2 regions of the Shewanella sp. 10N.286.52.A9 genome follow, and region 1 is predicted to be linked to the other one. Evidence: predicted binding sites of a transcription regulator. Region 1 holds the regulator's gene; the other holds the start of a gene.

The links. The regulator sigma-54, encoded in region 1, starts transcription at its own class of promoters, with help from an activator protein. The targets are predictions, from matches to a motif close to GTTGGCACGNNNNTNGNNT.
Region 2: the regulator sigma-54 is predicted to act here: its motif matches at 4,401-4,419, upstream of flgF (flagellar basal-body rod protein FlgF).

The regions. Positions count from the first base shown of each region.
Region 1 is NZ_JBFRJQ010000006.1:174,225-179,975, reverse strand. It holds partial or broken gene lptA (lipopolysaccharide transport periplasmic protein LptA) at 61-606, shown strand; gene lptB (LPS export ABC transporter ATP-binding protein) at 801-1,532, shown strand; gene AB4128_RS05880 (RNA polymerase factor sigma-54) at 1,737-3,221, shown strand; gene hpf (ribosome hibernation promoting factor) at 3,246-3,533, shown strand; gene ptsN (PTS IIA-like nitrogen regulatory protein PtsN) at 3,536-3,979, shown strand; gene rapZ (RNase adapter RapZ) at 3,976-4,821, shown strand; gene AB4128_RS05860 (HPr family phosphocarrier protein) at 4,824-5,096, shown strand; gene mgtE (magnesium transporter) at 5,441-5,751, shown strand, end outside.
Region 2 is NZ_JBFRJQ010000012.1:145,967-151,717, forward strand. It holds gene AB4128_RS11515 (chemotaxis protein CheV) at 1-71, shown strand, start outside; gene AB4128_RS11520 (protein-glutamate O-methyltransferase CheR) at 225-1,058, shown strand; gene flgB (flagellar basal body rod protein FlgB) at 1,208-1,606, shown strand; gene flgC (flagellar basal body rod protein FlgC) at 1,609-2,025, shown strand; gene flgD (flagellar hook assembly protein FlgD) at 2,050-2,820, shown strand; gene flgE (flagellar hook protein FlgE) at 2,896-4,260, shown strand; gene flgF (flagellar basal-body rod protein FlgF) at 4,467-5,210, shown strand; gene flgG (flagellar basal-body rod protein FlgG) at 5,222-5,751, shown strand, end outside.

The DNA.
Region 1 (5,751 bases):
CTGACATTTTCACTCAATAAGCTTATGAAAACAGACTTTATTAGAAAAAGTATTCTTGGTATGAGCCTAATGGGATTGAGCTTAGTGACAGTCACCGGCGTTCATGCCAAAGAAGGTGATTTACAACAAGAGCTTAAAGTTGCTGCCGTCAGCCAAAAAGCAGATATTAAAAATAACCAAGTGATTTTCTTCGGCCCAGTGAATGTGACGCAAGGCACCATTAATATTAATGCCGATCAATTACGTGCATTCAGTGAAGAGTCGGGTGGCAAAAAAACCATGATTGCGACAGGTAATCCAGCCACATTCTCACAAGAACTCGATGATGGCCGTATCGGTACCGCAAGTGCGAACGAAATAAAATATGAGCTTTCAACCAGTATTTTAACCTTAAAAGGCAATGCAAAACTTGACCAGGCAGGCAGCCAGGTTACTGGTAATCTCATTAGCTATAATATTGATAAACAGCAACTGATCGCTGAAAGCACAGGTGAAGGAAAAGACAGAGTTATCACTATTTTTCAGCCAGAAAATTACCCTGACTTGAATAAAGAAAACGAAGAACTTGATAACTCAGACGAAGCGCCGATAGAAAATAATGATTCGCTTGATAACCCAGATGCTGATGCGACTGACAATGCACCTAACAATGTAACTGAGAATCAAACAGTGACTCCTGAGGCAAATGCTGTTGAAACTAACACTGATGCCCTCCTTGAATCAGTCACCCCTCAAGAATCTGATATTCAAAACTCAACCAATGCAGACATAACGACCCCTGCGGCAGAGCAAAAGCAATAATGACACAAATTACCTTAACAGCTGAAAACTTAGCAAAAAGCTATAAAAGCCGCCAAGTTGTCAAAAACGTTAGCCTAACCGTTAAAACGGGTCAGATTGTTGGTCTTTTAGGGCCAAATGGTGCAGGTAAAACCACAACCTTTTATATGGTTGTTGGCTTAGTCAAAAGCGATAAAGGTCGTATTTTGATTGATTCTGACGACTTGACTGCAGACCCAATGCATTTACGTGCTCGTAAAGGTATTGGTTACTTACCTCAAGAAGCCAGTATTTTTAGAAAACTCACTGTGCACGATAACATCATGGCGGTGCTGCAAACCCGTAAAACCTTATCGAGTGAGCAACGAATCGAAGAGTTAGAGCACTTATTAGAAGAGTTCAATATTACCCATATTCGTGACAGCCAAGGTATGGCTCTATCAGGTGGTGAACGTCGACGTGTAGAAATAGCACGCGCTTTAGCCGCCAATCCTAAGTTTATTTTATTAGATGAACCATTTGCGGGTGTTGATCCTATCTCCGTGATAGATATTAAGAAAATTATTCAACAACTAAAAAATCGTGGTCTTGGAGTATTGATTACTGACCATAATGTCCGTGAAACACTTGATGTATGTGAGCGTGCGTATATTGTCAGCCACGGAGATTTAATTGCTGAAGGTACGCCTGCTGAGATCTTAGACAATCAGCAAGTCAGGTCAGTATACTTAGGTGAGCAATTCAAGCTATAGTTAGCATTCTTTAGTGTACAAGCATGGCATTTTCGCGGCCAACCAGTCCCACTTTTTAGCGTTATACACTAGACTCAAAACTTAACGCTAATTTTTGGCAAAGTAGAACCCAAGTTCGGTTAAAGTCTAGCTAACACTTACAAAGGTGCTAGACCCATAACATTGTAGTCGCGATGATGAAATTCAATTAGGGATAAGCGGTAAATGAAAGCCTCACTCCAACTTAAAATGGGTCAACACCTGACAATGACCCCGCAGTTGCAACAAGCCATTCGCTTATTGCAACTTTCCTCTTTGGAGCTACAGCAAGAAATTCAGCAAGCACTTGACTCAAATCCTCTTCTTGAGCTTGAGGATGAGTTTGCCAAAGCAAAAGAACCAGTCAAAGACAATGCTCAGCAAACTGACACCGATTTTAGCGATAACAGCCAAGTCAGCGTAGAAAAAGACACCTCATCAGTCGATACAACAGAGTCACTTACGAAAGAGTCCATGCCTGAAGACTTACCAATGGATACCACTTGGGATGAAGTCTACACCGCCTCTCCTAACTCAGGTTCTGGCGCTGTAAGCCGTGATGACGATATGCCATTTCAAGGTGAAACGACTGAAGGTTTATACGAACATTTAGAATGGCAAAAAAACTTAACCCCATTTTCTGAAAATGACCTCGCCATTGCGACAGCCATCATCGACGCAATTGATGATAGAGGTTACTTAACCCAATCAACAGAAGATATTCTCGATGCACTCGGTCTTGAGGATATTGAACTTGATGAGGTTGAAGCCGTTTTAAAGCGTGTACAACATTTTGATCCAGTGGGCGTCGCTGCAAGAAATTTAAGCGAATGTTTGATGATTCAATTGGGACAATACCCAAGCGAAATCCCTTGCATAGAAAATGTAAAATTACTGATATCTGAACACCTAGATTTAATAGCAGGCCGTGATTTCAGATTACTAATGCGTAAAACCAAGCTTAAAGAAGATGATTTACGCGAAGCGATTCAATTTATCCAAACACTGAACCCTCGCCCAGGGTTACAAATTACTCCAATCAAAGATGAGTACGTCATCCCAGATGTCACAGTGTTTAAAAAGAATGGCCGTTGGGTCGTAGAATTAAACCCAGATAATATGCCTAAAATAGGCGTAAATCAGCAATATGCCGCCATGGCAAAAGGCTCAGCCAATCAAGCTGACAGCCAATTCATTCGCGGTCACTTACAAGAAGCCAAATGGTTTATTAAAAGTATTGAAAGCCGCAATGAAACCCTGTTAAAAGTGGCAAATTGTATTGTTCAATTCCAGCAAGGTTTCTTTGAGTTCGGCGAAGAAGCCATGAAGCCTATGGTATTAAATGATATTGCCGAAGCGGTAGAGATGCATGAATCGACCATCTCACGGGTTACAACTCAAAAATATATGCACACCCCTCGCGGCCTTTTTGAACTAAAATACTTCTTCTCTAGCCACGTAAGTACCGATGATGGCGGAGAGTGTTCTTCTACAGCAATCAGAGCCTTTATCAAAAAGCTGGTCGCTGCAGAAAACCAGAAAAAGCCACTTAGCGATAGTAAAATGGCGACGCTACTGGCTGAACAAGGGATCAATGTTGCTCGGCGTACGATCGCCAAATATCGTGAAGCAATGCTCATCCCTCCCTCAAACCAACGCAAAAGCTTATAAGCCTTTGTTATTGGAGGATGATCTATGCAAATTAACCTGACTGGACACCATATCGAAATTACTCAATCTTTACGTGAGTATGTGCAAACTAAGTTTTCAAAGCTTGAACGTCACTTCGAACAGATCAATAATGTTCACGTTGTGCTCAATGTACAAAAGTTACAACAGATTGCCGAAGCTAAATTGCACCTCAAAGGAGGTGAAGTTTTTGCCGTATCTCAAAACGCAGATATGTATGTCGCAATTGACGCCCTGATAGACAAATTAGACCGTCAGGTAATTAAACACAAAGAGAAGTTAATTAAACACTAACGATGGAACTTCGCACCATCCTGCAGCCGGCGTGCACTACCTGTGCCACTCCGGGCAGTAAGAAAAAGGTACTGGAACTTATCAGCAATTTAATGGCTGACCAGTACCCTACTCTATCTTCACAAGCTATTTTCGAAAGTTTAATAGCACGTGAAAAAATGGGTAGCACAGGTATCGGCAATGGCATTGCGATTCCACATGGGCGTTTAGACGACATTGAATCGCCGATCGCTATTTTGATCAAATGTGAAGAAGCTATCGACTTTGATGCTATTGATAAGAAGCCAGTAGACATTTTATTTGCCTTATTGGTTCCTTCTGAGCAATGTCAGCAACACTTAAGCACGTTATCAAGTATGGCTGAGAAATTAAGCGATAAACTCATCCTTAAAAGACTTCGAAAGAGTCATGACGCTACAGAACTGTATCAGGTTATTACTGCATGAAACTTGTCATCGTATCAGGACGATCGGGCTCAGGTAAGTCAGTTGCTTTAAGAGTGTTAGAGGATTTAGGTTATTACTGTGTTGATAACCTGCCTCTCCCACTGATTGGCAGCCTACTAGAGCAGCTAAAAGGAAATAACGAACTTGTCGCCATCAGTGTTGATGTGCGTAATATCGAAGAGCAAGGCAAAGTATTAGAGCAGCAAATTGCTTTATTGTCCGACGATACCACGATCATTAGTTTATTTTTAAATGCCAATGATCAAGTACTGCTAAAACGATACAGTGAAACACGTCGATTACACCCGCTGTCAAAAAATCAAATCTCATTACAAGAAGCGATTCAACTTGAAGGTCGATTGCTCGAACCAATTGCCAAAATGGTTGATCACTACATCGACACATCTCAGCTGAATATTTACGATTTGAGCGATCAAGTCCGACAAATTCTTATGGGCAGTGTTGATAAAGAATTAGTCATTCACTTTGAATCATTTGGATTCAAGCACGGTATGCCTACTGAAGCCGACTTTATGTTTGATGTCCGCTTTTTGCCAAACCCACATTGGGAGCCAGAGTTAAGACCATTAACAGGTCTTGATCAACCAGTACAAGAATTCTTAGGCAGACAACCCCTAGTCAATAAGTTCATCTGGCAGATTGAGAATTTATTTGATACTTGGATGCCGCACCTTGAGCGCAATAATCGCAGTTACCTTACCATCGCGATTGGCTGCACAGGTGGACAGCATCGCTCGGTTTATATTGCAGATCAACTCACACAGCGCTTCAGTAACAGTAAACACCAAGTTAGCGCTCGCCACCGAGAGCTCAACCTGTGACGATGAGTATCTCCAGAGAAATCACCATCAGTAATAAACTTGGGCTTCATGCTCGAGCGGCAACAAAATTAGCTATATTGGCTACGGAATTTAAAGCCAGCATTACCTTGATTCAAGGTGACAAACAAGCCAGCGCAGCGAGTGTGTTAGGTTTATTAATGCTAGAAAGTGGTATAGGAAAAGTGATTACTGTTCAGGCTGAAGGCCCTGATGCGCAGCAAGCACTAGATGCGGTTTGCCAACTGATTAACGACAAATTTGACGAAGAAAGCTAATCCTTTTATATGATTTAACGCTTTCAGGCTAACTCGTTGCTAGTTATCACTTACTAGCAAAACATTGAAATTTACGACTCCAAACCGCTAACAGCCATGCTTTATTAACCTCATATCCTACTCGGGAATACGCTTAAACTAAGCTTTTGCGCTGCTCAAAGCGCATTAAACCAATCAACGGCAAATTATCAACAACAAACAGTTATAGTTAACTATAATAATGTCATGACCCACACCATAACCTGCTTATTTTTTATACGGCAATCAACGCCATATTAGAAACTGCTTCTCCCTTTACACACTGTTAAGTTAATATTAGCAATCGAATTTTTGAGGAGTGGCGAATGAGTATCGAAGTGATAGATAGCGAACTTACAGAACAGCGCCTAAATCAGCTCACCCAAGCACTTGGTAGTGGTATGTTTGTGCATGTGCGCAATATGCTGCATGATATGGCCGCTTCTGATGTCGCCCTCATTCTTGAGTCATCTCCCCCTAAAACACGCCAAGTGTTGTGGCAACTTATCGACCAAGAACAAGCCGGTGAAATTCTTGAAGAACTCGGTGAAGAGTTAAAAGATTCGCTTATCAGTGGCATGACACCTGAAAAAGTTGCGCAAGCCACTTCAGGAATGGACACCGATGACCTAGCTTA
Region 2 (5,751 bases), on a different contig from region 1:
CCAATGACTTTATCGCCAAGTTTAATCCAGATGAATTAGCATCTGCTGTAAATAAACACCTAATTTTATAAGCAATATTGATAAGTCTGACTATGATTAAATAGATAGTCAGACAGTTATTGTGAGCAATACGTTGTGCTTGTCGATAGTCGTGATAAGTTAATAAAAGTAACCTGTTCACTCTGAAGTGACGCTAGTGTCATTTCTTATAATAGGATGTAAATGTGACGAATAAATCACTCGCTGAAGCAGAATATAATCAGTTTAAGCTCTTTTTAGAACAGCACAGCGGCATTGTATTAGGTGACAACAAGCAATATTTAGTAAGAAGCCGATTAGCTCCTTTGATGGGTAAATATGATTTGCCGTCATTATCAGAAGTGGTTAAAAGGTCGATGAAGCCAACGGAAAGGCATTTAAGGGCGGAAGTCATTGATGCAATGACAACGAATGAGACCTTGTGGTTTAGGGACAAATATCCGTTCGAGTTGCTCAATAATGCGTTATTACCTGAATACAGTCGCTTAGGAAGACCGTTAAAAATTTGGTCAGCTGCTTGTTCTTCAGGGCAAGAGCCTTATTCGCTTGCGATGACGATTTTGGAATACCAGCAACGTAAACCAGGCGCATTACCTGGTAATGCAACCATTCAAGCGACAGATTTATCTCCGTCAATGCTTGAGCGTTGTAAAAATGCTGAATACGATAGTTTAGCCCTAGCTAGAGGGTTATCACCTGAGCGTAAGCGCCAATTTTTTGATCCTTTGCCTTCCGGTAACATGAAAGTAAAAGATAATGTAAAGCGTTTGGTAAACTTTAGGGCACACAATCTTCTTGAAAGTTATAGCCTTTTAGGAAAGTTTGATATTATTTTTTGCCGTAATGTTCTGATTTATTTTGCCCCAGAGGCAAAAGCAAAAATATTGCGGCAATTTGCTGCCGCTTTAAACCCTAACGGTATTTTGTTTTTAGGGGCGTCAGAGTCTATCTCGGGATTAACGGACGAGTTCAATATGGTTAGGTGCAACCCTGGTATATATTACCAGAAGAAGAGTTAACTATAATTTATTGTAATAGTTGAATATTTTTATTTATTAATGCCAGCATTCGTTGGCATTTTCATTTTTATCATTTCATTTCTAATAATCTAATTTTTTTGGCATAAGCTTTGCTTTAATTCTGTCAGTTAGCTGGTGGAGGCAATTTTATGGCGATTAATTTTGAAAATGGTTTAGGTATACATCAATACTCTTTGGGCATACGTGCACAACGGGCTGAAGTGCTATCCAGCAACATCGCCAATGCTAATACGCCAGGTTATAAAGCTCGAGATGTCGACTTTGCCGCAGCAATGAACAGCGCACGCGCTAAGCAAAGTGGATTACAGATGAGTCAAACAACTGACAAACATTTCGACTTGAAAGCGTTAAGCCAGGAAAACGTAAAGTTTAGAGTGCCTAATCAACCAGATACAGGTGATGGTAACACCGTTGATTCTCAACAAGAACAAGCGGCCTTTATGCAGAACTCCTTGGAATATCAAATGTCACTGGGTTTTCTTGAAAGCAAGTTCTCAGGCATGCGTAAAGCTATTAGAGGTGATTAATCATGAGTCTATTTAATATTTTTAATGTGTCGGGTTCTGGTATGTCAGCACAATCAGTGCGACTTAATACTACCGCCAGTAACATTGCCAATGCTGATTCAGTTTCCAGTAGTGTTGATCAGACTTATAAGGCTCGCCATCCAATTTTTGAAGCCGAAATGGCCAAAGCAAGCCATGAGCAAAATAGTTCTCACAGTGTCAGTGTTAAGGGCATTGTTGAAAGTGATAAACCGTTATTAAAGGAGTTTTCTCCTGATCATCCTATGGCTGATGGTGACGGCTTTATTTACAAACCGAATGTCAATGTGATGGAAGAGATGGCGGATATGATTTCAGCCTCTCGTTCTTATCAAATGAATGTCCAAGTGGCTGATGCGGCAAAATCTATGCTGCAGCAAACACTTCGTATGGGTAAGTAATATGAATTTTGTGGGGGGTAAAAGATGAGCCTCATTAATCCTTACAGCAGTCAGTCTTTACCACAGACTCAATCTGCTAGTAGTACTGGTATTGCATCCAATACACAAGAAACAGCCAGTACAGGGAATGCATTTTTAGACAGTGTGGCCTTACAAGGAGAGCCAGAAACACCTGAACCTAATAGCCAGGAACTGACTCAATCAGATTTCTTTGCTTTATTGAGTCAACAGTTATCAATGCAAGATCCGTTTAAGCCTGTTGAAAACGATCAAATGATTTCGCAAATGGCATCATTCTCAACCGTTGACGGTATTGCCAAGTTGAATGAAGAAATTCTTAACTTAAATAACTTAACGAGTTCGAGTCAGGCGCTGCAGGCTTCAAGTTTAGTAGGCCGTAAAGTGTTAATTCCGTCTGATACGGGGCACATATCGTCAGATAGTCCAGAAGTCAATGGCGTGATAAGTACACCAACTTCTATCGATACGATAACAGTCAGTATTGAAGACGAAAGTGGCCAAGTCATTAAAACCTTTGAAGTTGACGGCTCTGCTGGCGGTAACATTGATGTGTCATGGGATGGGCTAGATAAAAATGGCGATCCAGCTCCTGAAGGAAATTACGCGATAAAAGCGAACGGCAAAATTGATGGAAAATCAGAAGATTTAGCAGTATCGACCTATGCGCATGTGACGAGCGTGTCACTGGGTAACACCACTACAGGGGCAATATTAAACCTACGTGGTATTGGTGGTATTCAGTTGTCAGATGTCTTAGCTGTCACTGAAAGTTAATTAGCTTATCAAATTTAAAGCTGGCAGCTGTGGCAGTCAGTAAAACAAACAGAATGAGTAGGAAAGGGGTGAATTATGTCGTTTAACATTGCTTTGAGTGGTATTTCTGCAGCTCAAAAAGATCTCAATACCACTGCGAATAACATTGCTAACGTTAACACCGTAGGCTTTAAAGAATCTCGTGCCGAGTTTGCTGACGTATATGCTAATTCAATTTTCTCAAACAGCAAAACTGCTGTTGGTGGCGGTGCGACAACGACTCAGGTTGCACAGCAATTTCAGCAAGGCAGTTTACAGTTTACTAGTAACTCTTTAGATATGGCGATAAGTGGCGGTGGTTTCTTTGTGACATCATCAGGTGTGGGAGTTCAAGATCACGCATTCACTCGTGCTGGCGCATTTAAAGTTAACTCAGAAAGTTACATGACTGATTCTGCTGGTAACTATTTACAAGGTTTCCCTGTCGATGCTGACGGTAACTCTACCTCGGTTAGTTTAACGACGACTCAACCAATTAAGATCCCTGATACGGCAGGTAGCCCAGTGAAAACTGAGAATATTGGCCTACAGATGAACCTTGATGTGGGTGAAACGCCATTAGATCCTGCTAACTTTGATCCAAACGATCCTGACACGTTTAATAAATCGACTTCAGTGACGATTTATGACTCACTTGGTGAATCGCACATTATGACCACCTATTTTGTTAAGCCGACAGAAGGGGCTTATACCGGTGAAAGTAACTGGGTTGCATTCTATGCTGTAGATGGCAAACAAGTTGACCTTGACCAAGCAAATGGTGGTTCATACGGCGCTGATACGACTGGTGACGGTGTTGCTGATACGACAAGATTTGCTGAAAATGCATCAGGCTGGAAAGGCTCGGTATTAAAGTTCAATGATGCGGGCGCATATACAGGCTCAGATCCTGCGGTAGTTGAAACTGTTGAGCTGGGTGTTAATGGTGCTAACGTATTAGGCCCTGGCGCTGATGGCAGTCAAAAAGTCACCGTTGGATTTAATAATCCAACTCAATATGCATCTCCATTTGAAGTGACTGAGTTAACTCAAGATGGTACCACCGTCGGTCGTTTGACTAACGTAGGTATTGGCGAAGATGGCTTAGTGACAGCAAGTTACAGTAACGGTTCGACTGAACCATTAGCTCGAGTTGCTTTGGTTCGTTTTGCTAACGAGCAAGGTTTAACCCAAGTGGGTAATACTTCTTGGAAAGCCAGCTTAGATTCTGGTCCAGCGCTAGCAGGTGAAGCAAATAGTGGTACCTTTGGTAGTATTCGTTCATCGGCGCTTGAACAATCTAACGTTGATTTGACCACTGAGTTAGTGGATTTGATTTCTGCACAACGTAACTTCCAAGCGAACTCTCGTACACTTGAAGTGAATAACACGTTAAATCAGTCGATTCTTCAAATTCGATAAGTTTGACTTGTTTTGACAAAGAGTTGCCGCAACGGCAACTCTTTGCCTTTTCATTTTTTGCCTTTTATTGTTTTTCTTTTCACTTCCTGCTTTTCAAATACATTTCATTTAGTTAGCCATTCTCTATTCACAATTTATATATTGGCACACTCATTGCTAGTTCTAGTTATATCTTTAGTTATGTAAAAAGTTTGACGGAGCGGCAGATGGACAAATTACTGTATGTTGCCATGAGTGGGGCAAAGCAAAATATGAATGCTTTGGCTGTTCGTGCCAATAATTTAGCCAATGCGAATACCGATGGTTTTAAAGCTGATTTGGCTCAAGCTCGCTCTATGCAAGCATTTGGGGAAGGCTTACCGACACGTGTCTTTTCTATGACTGAAAGCCCTGGGCAAAATTTTAGTTCAGGCCCAATTAAAACTACGGGTCGTGATTTAGACATTGCGATTAAAGATAAAGGTTGGATTGCAGTGCAAGGTGCTGATGGCGGTGAAGCGTATACCCGCTCCGGTAGTCTAAGTTTTGACAGTACAGGCTTATTAACTAATGGTCGAGGCAACCCTGTTATGGGAGAGGCTGGACCGATAGTTTTGCCGCTACCAATCGACAAAGTTCAAATCTCGCCTGATGGCATTATTTCTGTAAGACCTCAGGGCGCAACTGCGGATGTGGTTGAAGAAGTGGCCCGAATTAAATTAGTTAATCCATCAAATGAAGAAATGATGCGTGGTGAAGATGGGTTATTTAGGCTGACTTCGGGCTTAAATGCGCCGAACGATCCTAATGTGAATATCGAAACAGGGGCTGTTGAAGGCAGTAATGTTAACGCTGTTTCAGAAATGGTGGCGTTAATTGATATCCAGCGTCAATACGAAATGCAAGTGAAGATGATGAAAAATGCCGAAGAGCTAGACCGTGCTTCATCATCCTTAATGAGAGTTAGTTAGGAGTAATAATTATGCATCCCGCTTTATGGATCAGTAAAACAGGCTTAGATGCCCAACAAACCGATATTGCAGTTATTTCTAATAACGTGGCGAATGCGAGCACCGTAGGCTACAAAAAAAGCCGCGCAGTATTCGAAGACTTGCTATATCAAACAGTTAATCAAGCTGGTGGTATAAGTGCTGATAATACTAAGCTGCCGAATGGTTTGAACATTGGTGCCGGTACTAAGGTCGTGGCAACTCAAAAAATGTTCACCCAAGGTAACATGTTAACCACTGATAACTCGTTAGATTTAATGATTGAAGGCCCTGGATTTTTTGAAGTCGAGATGCCTGATGGCACCGCTGCTTATACCCGAAATGGTCAATTTAGCTTAGATGAAAATGGCCAGATTGTGACTCCAGGTTCTGGTTATGTCGTGCAACCGTCAATCACCATACCTGATGATGCAACTTCAATTACAGTCTCTGCCGAAGGTGAAGTATCAGTAAAATTATCTGGCGCGACAGAAAGCACAGTTGTTGGACAGTTAGCCATGAG